3 linked regions of the Ensifer sp. PDNC004 genome follow. The protein of the gene in region 2 interacts with the protein of the main gene of each other region in a pairwise test. Links are inferred from orthologs where the notes say so. Each region holds a gene or a part of one and is shown on either strand. Other genes may lie near its edges.

Region 1 (4,968 bases), 1.4 Mb from region 2 along the record:
CCGCCACAATGAGGAGCAAGGTGCCGAAGGCAAATGGTTCGGCGTCTCGCTTGAGAACCACCTGCCCGCCTCGACGAGGAAGCGCCTCGGCATCTCCATGGAGGCCGATCCCTTCGCCTATAATGGAATCCAGCGCACGCTCGCGCGCATGACGATTTCCGACGATGTGCGCAAGCGCGTGGAAGCGTTGCTCGCCGAAGGCTCATCGCTGTCGATCGCCGATATGGAAAGCGGACTGGAGACCGGTCAGGGCACCGATTTCATCACCATCACCCGGACACGTCCGGGCGACTGATCCGCTCCAGACCGGCAAACGACACCCGACCAGCGTCCGGCCGCCGGTCGCGAGGTTCCAAACCTGCTCAGACGCCGCTCCACTGCGATCGAGCGGAACCCCTCTCGGATTACACCAGTTCGACGTCGATGACGCCCGGCGCCGAGCGCAGTGCTGCAGCGATCTCCGGTGAAATCCGGAACTTCTCGCTCAGCTCCACCTCGATCTCGCGCTGGCCGTTGTCCTTGATGACGACGAAGGAGACGAGACCATCGCCCCTGGTGTTGAGGTGCGAAGCGATCGATTTCAACGGGCCGGAATCGCGCACATAGACGCGCAGCGCCTTCTGCAGTTGCAGCGATTCTTCTTCGAGCGAACGCAGCGTCTGGATGCGCAGGCCTATGCCTTCCGGCCGCTCTTCGGCAGCCACCGTCATGACCAGCGATTTGCCGGGCTCGAGCAGGTCTCGATACTGGTGCAGCATCTCGGAGAACAGAACCGCTTCGAACTGGCCGGAGGAATCCGAGAAGGCAATGATGCCCATCTTGTTGCCCGTGCGTGTCTTGCGCTCCTGCTTCGAGGTCACGGTTCCGGCGAGCCTTCCGGCCGTCGCCCCCTTCTTCACCGAGCCTGCGAAATCGCCGAAGGTTTGTACGCGCATCTTGGCGAGCAGCGCATTGTAGGTGTCGAGCGGATGGGCTGAGAGATAGAAGCCAAGCACCTGGAACTCGCGGTGCAGCTTTTCCGAGGCGAGCCACGGCGTGTAGGTCGGAAGCGCAATGCGCTCCGGCCCGGTGGCGGCACCTGCGCCGAACATATCGCTCTGCCCGCTCGTCTTGTTTTCCTGGGCACGCTGGGCAAATCCGAGAATGCGATCAAGCCCGCCGACCAGTTCCGCCCGGTCATAGCCGAAGCAATCGAAGGCGCCAGCGGCAATCAGGCTTTCGAAGACCCGGCGGTTGAGAAGCTTGGGGTCGATCCGCAGGCAGAAGTCTTCGAGGCTTGCAAAGGCCTTGTCGCCGCGAACCTCGACGATGTGCTCGACGGCCGATTCGCCGACGCCCTTGATCGCTGCAAGCGAGTAGTAGATGCGGCTCTCGCCCGTCTGGAAATGCCGGAACGAGGTCTGCACCGACGGCGCGATCACCTCGATGCCCAGGCGCTTGGCATCCTGGCGGAAGTCGTTGACCTTTTCGGTGTTGGACATGTCGAGCGTCATCGACGCCGCCAGGAACTCCACCGGATAGTGCGCCTTCATATAGGCGGTCTGATAGGACACGATCGCGTAGGCTGCCGCGTGCGACTTGTTGAAGCCGTAGTTGGCGAACTTGGCGAGCAGGTCGAAGATCAGGTCGGCCTGCGGCTTCGACACCTCGTTCTTGACGGCGCCGTCGACGAAACGGGCGCGCTGCTTGTCCATCTCCTCCTTGATCTTCTTACCCATGGCGCGGCGCAGAAGGTCGGCCTCGCCGAGCGAATAGCCAGAGAGCACCTGGGCGATCTGCATCACCTGCTCCTGGTAAACGATAACGCCCTGGGTTTCCTTGAGCAGGTGGTCGATCTTCGGATGGATCGACTCGACCTCCTCCTCACCATGCTTGCGGGCGTTATAGACCGGGATGTTCTCCATCGGGCCCGGGCGATAGAGCGCCACCAGCGCGATGATGTCCTCGATGCAGTCGGGCCGCATGCCGATCAGCGCCTTGCGCATGCCGGCACTTTCCACCTGGAACACGCCGACCGTTTCGCCGCGCGACAGCATCTCGTAGGTCTTCGGATCGTCGAGCGGGATGCTCGCCAGATCGACCTCGATGCCGCGCTGCTTCACGAAATCGACGGCGACCTTCAGGACGGTCAGTGTCTTCAGGCCGAGGAAGTCGAACTTGACGAGACCGGCCTGCTCGACCCACTTCATGTTGAACTGGGTGACCGGCATGTCGGAACGCGGATCGCGATACATCGGCACGAGCTGCGACAGCGGCCGGTCGCCGATCACGATGCCGGCGGCGTGGGTCGAGGCGTGGCGGTAGAGGCCCTCGATCTTCTGGGCGATATCGAGCAGGCGGGCGACCACCGGCTCCTTCTCGGCCTCTTCCTGCAGGCGCGGCTCTTCCTCTATCGCCTTGGAAAGCGGCGTCGGGTTGGCCGGGTTGTTGGGCACCAGCTTGCAGATCTTGTCGACCTGGCCATAGGGCATTTCCAGCACGCGGCCGACGTCGCGCAAGGCGGCACGCGCCTGCAGCGAACCGAAGGTGATGATCTGCGCCACCTGTTCGCGACCGTACTTGCGCTGCACGTAGCGGATCACCTCTTCGCGCCGGTCCTGGCAGAAGTCGATGTCGAAGTCGGGCATCGAGACGCGCTCGGGATTGAGGAAGCGTTCGAACAGCAGCGAGAAGCGCATCGGATCGACGTCGGTGATCGTCAGCGCATAGGCGACGAGCGAGCCGGCGCCCGAGCCGCGGCCCGGCCCGACGGGGATGTCGTGCTGCTTGGCCCATTTGATGAAGTCGGCAACGATCAGGAAGTAACCGGGGAACTTCATGCGCTCGATGACGCTGAGTTCGAAGGCCAGGCGCTCGCGGTATTCCTCTTGGGTGTAGCCGGGCGCCATGCCGAGCCTCGCGAGGCGATCTTCGAGGCCCTCCTCCGCCTGGCGACGCAGTTCGTCCGACTCGGCGCGCTCGGCCTCCTCCGGATCCGCCGTCGCGCCGGTAAAGCGCGGCAGGATCGGCCCACGGGTCTTCAGCATGAAGGAGCAGCGCCGGGCGATCTCGAGCGTGTTTTCCAGCGCCTCGGGCAGGTCGGCAAACAGCGCCGCCATTTCCTTGCGGCTCTTGAGATAATGGTCCGGCGTCAGGCGGAAGCGGCTGTCGTCCGAAACCATGGCATTGTGCGCGACCGCCATCAGGGCGTCATGCGCCTCGTAGTCGGAAGGCGACGGGAAGAAGGCCTCGTTGGTGGCGACAAGCGGAATGTCGAACTTGTAGGCAAACTCGATCATCCGGCTTTCGTGCCGCCGGTCGTAGCCACCATGCCGCTGCAGCTCGATATAGAGCCGATCGCCGAAGAGGTCATGCAGGGCTTCGAGGCGCGCTTCGGCGAGCGCCGTCGAGCTCGTCTTCATGGCGACATCCACCGGACCACCGGATGCGCCGGTCAGCGCAATCAGCCCCTCGGTGCCGCACTCGGCAAGCCAGGAGCGGGTGATGCGCGTCGCCTGGCTGCCCTCGCCGCTGAGATAGGCGCGGCTGACGAGATCGACGAGGCGCGTATAGCCGTCATCGGTCGCCGCGATGAGCACGATCGACGGCAGCTTGGCAAGCTGGTGCCCATGGCCGCGTCGATCCCCCTCGGTCTCGTCTTCCATGTCAATCGACAGCTGGCAGCCGGTGATCGGCTGCAGCCCGTCACCGGCTGCCTTCTGCGAGAATTCCAGCGCTGCGAAAAGATTGTTGGTGTCGGCGATCCCGATCGCCGGCTGGTTGTCGGCGACCGCCTTGCCGATGACCTTCTTCAGCGGCAGGGCGCCTTCGAGCAAGGAGAAGGCAGAGTGGACGCGCAGATGCACGAATTGCGGATCCGTGCCGAGCGCCTCACTCGATGCTGCCTTGCTGTCGTCTGCCATTGTCGCACCCTGATTCCTGTCCACTCGGAAGGATATCCCGTTTATCACCCGCCATGTCCAGATTCCCCTGGCATGTCGTCCCCCTTATTCAATGGGGATGAGGCGCTTTGCGGAGGTGCTTGAGAGAAAATATCGACGCCCGCCTTCAGAGGCCGAGCGCGATGAAAGAGATGCTTGCGATGAACAGGCTCATCGACGCGAAGGCGGCGAGGTCACGAACAAAATCAGTCATAACATGGCTCCTTTTCCGTTATGTTTTTACTTTGTTCCATTTTTGTTCACGCGTCAAGCAATACACAGGCGTTCTGTTCACGATGGTTAATACGGCGCGTGAATGCAGGTTAACCGGCGGGTAAGCCGCTTGAGGAAAGTGCCGCGCCCGCATATCAAGGGGAACAACCACGCGGAGCGCTCCGACATGCTTGCACGCCTGATTCTCCCCTCGCTGCTACTGCTATTTCCTGCCGTTGCCTCGGCGGCCGACGCAATCGACCCCGCCCGTATCGTCTCTGCGGCGACCGGCGACTGGGACAAGGACGGTTCTTCCGATCTCGCGCTGATCGTGCGACCGGCCGAAGGCAGCGACGAGGACAACGGCGTCCTTCTCTACCTCACCGGCGACAACGGCGCGCTGGCATTGAAATCGGCCATTCCGAACAAGGTCTGGGGTCAGTTCGAACTCGTCGGCCAAGCGCCCTCGATCGAAGCGCTGCCCAGCGGCTCACTGCTCATCACCAGTCACAACGATGCCATCGGGCGTGACCGCTGGGAACAGAAGCTGACGGTCGCCTATCGCAACTTCGACTTCGTCGTGGCGGGCTACACCTACTCGTCCTACGATACGCTCGATCCCGACAACACCGCGCAATGCGACCTCAATGTGCTGACTGGCAAGGGCAAATCCAACGACAAGCCAGTCGAAACCAAGGGCGAGCTCGTCCTCCTCAAGGACTGGACCGACGATCGCGGGCAGAAGGCTTGCGGCCTGCAATAATTGGGTGAATGTTCCCTATTTGTTCTTTACAACCTCGACGGACCGCTGCATCCTCTTGCGCGAACGTATGAG
Region 2 (3,879 bases):
TTCACCATCCTCGGTCTTCCGATGCTGCCGCTGCTTTCCAAACTTCGCGAACTGGGAACGATCGATGCGTGATTCACGTGAAACATTTGTTAACCACGCCTTCGTCACCGGCTACCCGATCAAGCATTCCCGGTCGCCGTTGATCCATGGTTATTGGCTGAAAAAGCTCGGTCTGCCCGGCAGCTACCGCGCCCATGAGGTCAAGCCCGAAGACTTCGCCGCCTTCGTGGCCAGCCTCAAGGATGGGACATCCGGTTTCAGCGGCGGCAATGTCACCATTCCCCATAAGGAAGTGGCCTGTCGGCTGGCGGATCAGCCGGATGAGCTGAGCCAGGAACTCGGCGCTGCCAACACGCTGTGGGTTCAGGACGGAAAGGTGCATGCCACCAACACCGACGGCCGCGGCTTCGTTGCCAACCTCGACGAGCGGGCGGCCGGTTGGGACAAAACGTCGACGGCGGTCATCCTCGGCGCCGGCGGCGCCAGCCGGGCGATCATCCAGGCTGTTCGCGACCGTGGCATCAAGACGATCCATGTCGTCAACCGCACCGTCGAACGGGCGCAGGAACTTGCCGACCGGTTCGGCCCGGCGGTCGAAGCCCACCCGATGGGCGCACTCAAGGACGCAATGACCGGCGCAGGCCTGTTCATCAACACCACCTCACTCGGCATGGACGGCAGCGAAGCACCGGCAATCGATTTCGGTCTCATGTCTTCGAGCGCCATCGTCACGGATATCGTCTATGTTCCCTTGAAGACGCCGATGCTGGCGCAGGCAGAGGCGCAAGGCCTTGCGACCGTCGACGGTCTGGGCATGCTTCTGCATCAGGCGGTGCCCGGCTTCGAACTCTGGTTCGGCTGTCGGCCGACGGTGGACGCCGCACTTCGACAACTGATTATCGACGACATGGACAGGCACTGATGATTATCCTCGGGCTCACCGGATCGATCGCCATGGGCAAGTCGACGACTGCCCAGATGTTTCGCGACTTCGGGGTGCCGGTGAACGATGCCGACGAGGTCGTGCATCAGCTCTATAGCGGCGAGGCGGTTGCACCCGTGGAAGCGGCCTTTCCCGGAAGCACGAGAGATGGAAAGGTCGATCGCGCCGAACTTTCGCGCCAGCTCGTTCAGGCGCCGGAACGGCTGCGCGAACTTGAGGCGATCGTCCATCCGCTGGTGCGCGGCAAGGAGCAGGAGTTCCTTGCGGAAAACCGCGCCGCCAATGCGCCCTTTGTGGTCCTCGACATTCCTCTTCTGTTTGAAACGGGCGCGGAAAAGCGGGTCGATCACGTCGTCGTCGTGACCTGTTCGGCCGAGCTGCAACGCCAAAGGGCGCTGAAGCGCCCAGGGATGACCGAGGAAAAACTTGCGATGATCCTTGCGCGGCAGGTGCCGGACAGCGAAAAGCGTAAACGCGCCGACTACATCATCGATACCAGCGACAGTTTCGACGTCACCCGGGCCCAGGTGAAGGCCGTCGTCGACCAACTCGCAGCCAGCAACGGAGACGCGGATGCGTGAGATCATCTTCGATACGGAAACGACAGGCCTCGACAATCGCGAGGACCGGGTGATCGAAATCGGCGGTGTCGAGCTCGAGAACCAGTTCCCGACCGGCCGCACGCTGCACATCTTCGTCAATCCCGGCAGCCGCAAGGTTCACCCGGATGCACTCGCCATCCACGGGATCACCGACGAGTTCCTGAAGGACAAGCCGCCCTTTGCCGATGTGGTCGAGGAGATCCTCGCGTTCTTTGGCGATGCCCGCTGGGTCGCGCACAACGCCACCTTCGACATAGGCTTCATCAACGCGGAGTTTGCGCGCCTGGGCATGCCGCCGATCGCCATCGAGCGGGTGACCGACACGCTCGCGCTCGCCCGCCGCAAACATCCGATGGGGCCGAACTCGCTCGACGCGCTTTGCCGTCGTTACGGCATCGACAATTCGCACCGCGCCAAGCACGGCGCGCTTCTCGACTCCGAGCTGCTGGCGGAAGTCTATATCGAGATGATCGGCGGCCGTCAGGCGGCCCTCGGTCTCGTGTCCAGCAAATCGAGCGATCAGGCGATCGAACTCGACGACGCGCCGATCCTTATCGGCCAGCGGCCGCGCCCTTTGCCGAACCGGCTCTCGGAGGCTGACCTGGCCGCCCATGCGGCGTTGATCGCAAAGATCGGTTCCAAGGCGATCTGGACAAAATACGAACCTCAGGAATGAGGCAGGTACGAAAAAGCCCGGCACATTTGCCGGGCTTTTCGTTTCAGCAATCTGAAATTCGATCAGTTTGCGGTTTCGTTCGAAACCTGGGCGCGAACCTTTTCTTCGGCCATGCGCTGGGCAAACATCTGCGCGAAGTCGATCGGGTCAATCATCAGCGGCGGGAAGCCGCCGTTGCGGGTTGCGTCGGCAACGATCTGACGGGCGAACGGGAACAGCAGGCGCGGGCACTCGATGAAGAGCAGCGGCAGCATGTGCTCCTGCGGGAACCCGGCAACGCGGAAGACGCCGCCATAGGCGAGTTCGACGTTGAACAGAACGCGGTCGCCGTCCTTGGCTTCTGCGTTCAGCGAGAGCACGACGTCGAAATCGTTCTCTGCGAGCGGGTTTGCATTGACGTTGACGTTGATATTGATCGCCGGCGCCTTGTCACGGGCCTGCAGCGAACGCGGCGCGCCCGGGTTTTCGAAGGAAAGGTCCTTGATATACTGGGCGAGGATGTTCAGCGTCGGGCTCTGCTGCGCGCTGCCGTTGCCGTTGGATGCGGTATCAGTCGTCATAAGGGTTCCTCGACAAAAATAGGTGAGGCCATCTAGCATTTCGGCCTAGGGCTTACAACCCTGCGGGCCCGGCGCTTTCCAGCGGAAGCGCGGCTTTCCGCTCCAAGCGGAGAGCTGAAAGAATGCTCCGGAATATGGGCGATAGCGTGCCGTTCCTGCATTCTGCCGGCATGGCCTTGGCTAGGGCCGGCGGCGATCGCCGACCGGCGGCGGGTCCTCGTCGTCCGTCCGCGAAAATTCGCCGTCTTCCAGATCGATGACCCGCGGCGAGGGGCCCCGTTCGCGCGGCCGTGTCCAACCGGCACCGGAAGCAGTGGTCACGATCGTCATTCGCTTGCGCAGGAAACCGGCAACCGCATTGCGCACGAAAGGCAAAAACAGCAGGAGGCCGATCACGTCGCTGACGAAGCCCGGTACCACCAGCAGGATCGCCGCGACGAACAACAATGCGCCGCCAAGCACCTCCCGGCCCGGGTCGCTGCCGTTGCGCGCGGCGTCCTGCATCCGACGAATGACGGTAAATCCCTGGACTCTCAGCAGGATAACGCCGACAAATGCACTGGCAAGAACCAGAAGCAACGTCATCAGGAGGCCGATCTCTCGGCCGACGACAACGAAACCGGCGATCTCGGCCAGCGGAAGCCCGAGGATGGCAAGGGGGATAAGAAATGAACGCATCGATGCTGCCCGAAAATGTAACCTGGTGTCACATCCCCGTCTAAGGGTGCGACATCGCCATTTGAATGATCTATTCTTGCGGACTATATGGAATAGCCACGAGAAATTCTAACAGCGGTTCCGGGTGGAAATGGGCTCTTTTGACTTCATCACGTTTTTTTTCCTGATCGCCGCGGTGGTCATTTTCCTGCAACTGCGCAGCGTCTTGGGCCGACGGACCGGGAGCGAGCGGCCGCCGTTCGATCCGTATTCGCCACGCGACATGAGTCAGGGGCCGGATAACGGCGACAAGGGCAAGGTCGTGCAATTGCCGCGCCGCGAGAATGCGGACGAAGAAGCGAACCGCTACGAAGCGATCGACGCCTTCGCCAAGACCGGAACGACGCTGAACACCCAGCTGCGGGCGTTGAGCGATGCGGA
Region 3 (3,753 bases), 200 kb from region 2 along the record:
GCAGAAGCGGTTGTTGGCGTTCCAGGTAATCAGGCTCGAGCCTTGCGCGAACTGGCCGAGCAGTTCCTCCGGCAGCATCTGCTGGCGATAGAGGGTGCGGCCATCGGCGATCTTGAAGGGCTCGGTGATCGTCTCTTCGGTGAGACCCGTCGGCACGGCCAGCCGTGGCTCGCCGTTCGCGAGGTAGCCGAGCAGGATCGTCTCGTCGAGAACGGGCTCGAGGCCTTCGAGCTCATAAGGCGCAAACAGCGGGTCGATGATCTTTTCGTCATGCTTGACGATGAGCTTCGCTCCGGAGAAGGCGAGGAAGTGCGCACCGGGGTGCTTCAGCGCCACTTCGACGCAATCGTCGGCCCGGTGTTCCGACTGGCGATCCAGATGATTCTCCGAGAAGGCGACGAGGGTGCTTGGCTCTGGATGCGGGCTGCGAAGGTCAAAGATCGATTTCGTCATGTTCAGAGGTTTTCCAGAATGCGGGCTGCAAAGGCCTGATGTTCTTTCTCGTCCCACGGCTCCGCCCTGCCGAAGCCCCAGACCGGCCCCGGCCAGTTCGGGTCGCCGTCGCTGCGGGCGATGATATGCACATGAAGCTGCCGGACGATGTTGCCCAACGCGCCAATATTGATCTTCTCGGCGCCGGTGACCTTCTTCAGCGCTGTTGCCGCCATGGTCGTCTCGAAGGTCAGCATCGTCTGGTCGAGCGGGGTGAGGTCGAAGATCTCGGAGATGCCTTCACGCTGCGGAATGAGCACGAGCCAGGGCCAGCGGCGGTCGTTCATCAGCCGCATCTGGCAAAGCCCGATCGAGGCGATCGGAATGCCGTCGCGTTCGAGCCGCTCGTCGAGGGTGAAGGTCGTCAACGGGTTCTCCTTGGCTATTGAGAATGGCGGATTCGCTTTGTTTTGCATATCGATATCAGTTTTTTGATGGCTTGGCTTGCATTTGCTTTCGATATTGCCGATATGGAAGCCGGGAGGTTGGTGGTGGACGAGCCACTCGCCAACCGGGTCAGGTCCGGAAGGAAGCAGCCCCAACGAGCTCCGGCACGGGTCATCGTGCCAGCCTCCCACCTTTTCCGTCCTGTCGGGACAAGAGTTCGAACAGCGGCAGGGTCGATGAGCGACGATACGTCCATTTCATCCGTTGAGAAACCAGCCGCCTACCGTGTTCTGGCGCGCAAATATCGCCCCAAGGATTTCTCCGACCTGATGGTCGGACAGGAACCGATGGTGCGCACGCTCACCAACGCGTTCGAAACCGGTCGCATCGCCCAGGCCTATATGCTGACCGGCGTGCGCGGGGTCGGCAAGACCACCACCGCCCGCATCCTCGCTCGCGCGCTGAACTATAAGACGCCGGATATCGACCGGCCGACGATCGACCTGCGCGTTCCCGGCGAACATTGCCAGGCGATCATGGATGGACGTCATGTCGACGTCATCGAAATGGACGCCGCTTCGCACACCGGCATCGACGATATCCGCGAGATCATCGAGCAGGTCCGCTACCGCCCGGTTTCGGCGCGCTACAAAGTCTACATCATCGACGAAGTGCACATGCTCTCGACCCAGGCTTTCAACGGCCTGCTGAAGACGCTCGAAGAGCCGCCGGAGCACGTGAAGTTCATCTTCGCCACCACCGAAATCCGCAAAGTGCCGATCACGGTTCTGTCGCGCTGCCAGCGCTTCGACCTGCGCCGCATCAGCGCATCGGATCTCGTCGGCCTGTTTTCGACGATCCTCGGCAAGGAAGGCGTCCCCTTCGATCCGGAGGCGCTCGCCATGGTCGCCCGCGCCGCCGAAGGCTCTGCCCGAGACGGCCTGTCACTGCTCGACCAGGCGATCGCCCACGGCGGCGGTGCCGTCGAGGTGGAGACCGTACGCTCGATGCTCGGCCTTGCCGACCGCGCCCGCATCGTCGATCTGTTCGAACACGTCGTCAAAGGCGATGTCGCCGCGGCCCTCGAGGAATTCACGGCTCAGTATGAGGCCGGCGCCAACCCGACGGTCGTCTTGACCGACCTTGCCGATTTCACCCATCTCGTCACCCGAATGAAATACGTGCCCGAGGCGGTCAACGACCAGTCCTTGAGCGAGATCGAGCGCACCCGCGGTGCTGCTTTCGCCGAAAGCGTCGCGGTCACCGCGCTGTCGCGCATCTGGCAGATGCTGCTCAAGGGTATTCCGGAAGCCGAAAGCTCGTCGCGCCCGGCGGGTGCCGCCGAAATGGTGCTGATCCGCCTGGCGCATGCGGCGCATCTGCCGGCGCCGGAAGAGGCTGCGCGGCGCTTGCTGGAGCTTTCCGGCAATGAAGGCGGCGGCGCTCGTCCTGGACCTTCGGGTGGAAGCGGCGGCGGCGCTCAGGCCCAGGCTTCCGTGTCCGTGTCGGCCCAGGCATCGCAGCCGATGCCGGTGCAACGCCCGACGAGCAATGGCGCGACCATGCTGCGCGCCGTGCCGGACGTAGCACCCCAGGCGGTTGCCGTCGGCCGCATCGAAGAACGCCCGATGGCGGCGCCTGCGGCCAAGCCGCAGCCGTCGGTGCCGGTCAATTCGATCGCCGACATCGCCGATCTCTGCGCCAAGAACCGCGACATCAAGCTGAAGACGCTCGTGCGCGGTTTCCTGCGGCTCGTGCGGATCGAGCCCGGTCGTCTCGACGTCAACGTCTCGGACGACGCGCCTAAGACCCTGCTTGGCGAAGTTGCGGTCAAGCTCAAGGAATGGACCGGTATCCACTGGATCGTCAGCTACAGCCGCGAGGCCGGCGAGCCGACACTGATCGAGGCGGAACAGCGGGCGCAGGAGCAGCGCGTCAACGACGCACGCCAGGATCCCGATGTCGCCGCCATTCTCGCCCGGTTCCCGGGCGCCAAGATCACCGACGTGCGCATTCGCGCCGTTGAAGAAGAGGTCGAGAGCCAGGCTCCGGCCACAGCCGAATCCGCCGACGGCGATATCGTCCCTGGCGACGACATCGAATAATCCCGTCTGCGAGCAGAAACAGAAGAACAGGAGACGACGATGCGCGACATCATGGGGATGATGGGCAAGGTCAAGGAAATGCAGGCCAAGATGGAGAAGATGCAGGCGGAAATCGCCGCACTCGAAGTCGACGGCACCTCCGGCGGTGGCCTCGTCATGGTTCGCCTCGACGGCAAGGGCACCCTCAAGAGCCTGAAGATCGATCCCTCGCTGTTCAAGGAAGACGACGTCGAGATCCTCGAAGACCTGATCGTCGCCGCCCACAAGGACGCCAAGGACAAGGCCGAGGCCGTGCAGGCGGAAAAGACCCGCGAGCTGACCGCCGGCCTGCCGATCCCGCCCGGCATGAAGCTGCCGTTCTGATCGCTTCCAGGCGTTAAGTTCAGGAAGCGGGCGGTCTTGCCGACCGCTTCCTTTGCATGCCGACGATGAGAGCCGCCGGATGCCGCGTTGACGGCGTTTCGAAGGCGATTCCGTTTCGGGCCGATATGGGCTAAAAGCGCCGCATGGCAAAACGAGTCACCGGCCCCGAAATCGAAAAACTCATCCAGCTCCTGGCGAAAGTCCCGGGGCTTGGGCCACGCTCCGCACGGCGTGCCGCCCTCCATCTCGTCAAGAAGAAGGACCAGTTGCTGGGTCCGCTCGCCGACGCGATGGGCGAAGCGCACCGCAAGGTCCGCATCTGCTCTTGCTGCGGCAATGTCGATACGATCGATCCCTGCACCGTCTGTTCCGACGAGCGTCGCGACCACTCCGTGCTCATCGTTGT

Evidence for each region.
Region 1: the proteins of dnaQ (region 2) and dnaE interact in binary tests that used the Escherichia coli proteins (3 or more experiments, as listed by UniProt). The link is inferred for Ensifer sp. PDNC004 from one-to-one orthologs.
Region 3: the proteins of dnaQ (region 2) and JVX98_RS21555 interact in binary tests that used the Escherichia coli proteins (3 or more experiments, as listed by UniProt). The link is inferred for Ensifer sp. PDNC004 from one-to-one orthologs.

Annotation. Positions count from the first base shown.
Region 1 is NZ_CP070353.1:1,472,210-1,477,177, forward strand. The notes cover bases 205-4,292. They hold dnaE (DNA polymerase III subunit alpha), read right to left. Parts: upstream 3,903-4,292; coding sequence 405-3,902; downstream 205-404. Other genes in these bases: JVX98_RS15440 (L,D-transpeptidase family protein), read left to right, coding at 205-295. Also shown: more of JVX98_RS15440, read left to right, coding at 1-204; JVX98_RS15450 (hypothetical protein), read left to right, coding at 4,321-4,896. UniProt on the Escherichia coli protein: DNA polymerase III is a complex, multichain enzyme responsible for most of the replicative synthesis in bacteria. This DNA polymerase also exhibits 3' to 5' exonuclease activity. The alpha chain is the DNA polymerase catalytic subunit.
Region 2 is NZ_CP070353.1:2,920,396-2,924,274, reverse strand. The notes cover bases 370-3,368. They hold dnaQ (DNA polymerase III subunit epsilon), read left to right. Parts: upstream 370-1,516; coding sequence 1,517-2,221; downstream 2,222-3,368. Other genes in these bases: JVX98_RS22495 (FxsA family protein), read right to left, coding at 2,962-3,368; secB (protein-export chaperone SecB), read right to left, coding at 2,284-2,781; coaE (dephospho-CoA kinase), read left to right, coding at 922-1,524; JVX98_RS22515 (shikimate dehydrogenase), read left to right, coding at 370-922. Outside these bases: JVX98_RS22520 (Maf-like protein), read left to right, coding at 1-72; more of JVX98_RS22515, read left to right, coding at 65-369; more of JVX98_RS22495, read right to left, coding at 3,369-3,459; JVX98_RS22490 (Tim44/TimA family putative adaptor protein), read left to right, coding at 3,590-3,879. UniProt on the Escherichia coli protein: DNA polymerase III is a complex, multichain enzyme responsible for most of the replicative synthesis in bacteria. The epsilon subunit contain the editing function and is a proofreading 3'-5' exonuclease.
Region 3 is NZ_CP070353.1:2,724,540-2,728,292, reverse strand. The notes cover bases 677-3,549. They hold JVX98_RS21555 (DNA polymerase III subunit gamma/tau), read left to right. Parts: upstream 677-1,115; coding sequence 1,116-2,984; downstream 2,985-3,549. Other genes in these bases: recR (recombination mediator RecR), read left to right, coding at 3,491-3,549; JVX98_RS21550 (YbaB/EbfC family nucleoid-associated protein), read left to right, coding at 3,024-3,347; JVX98_RS21565 (HIT family protein), read right to left, coding at 677-908. In the rest of the region: nudC (NAD(+) diphosphatase), read right to left, coding at 1-453; more of JVX98_RS21565, read right to left, coding at 456-676; more of recR, read left to right, coding at 3,550-3,753. UniProt on the Escherichia coli protein: Part of the beta sliding clamp loading complex, which hydrolyzes ATP to load the beta clamp onto primed DNA to form the DNA replication pre-initiation complex.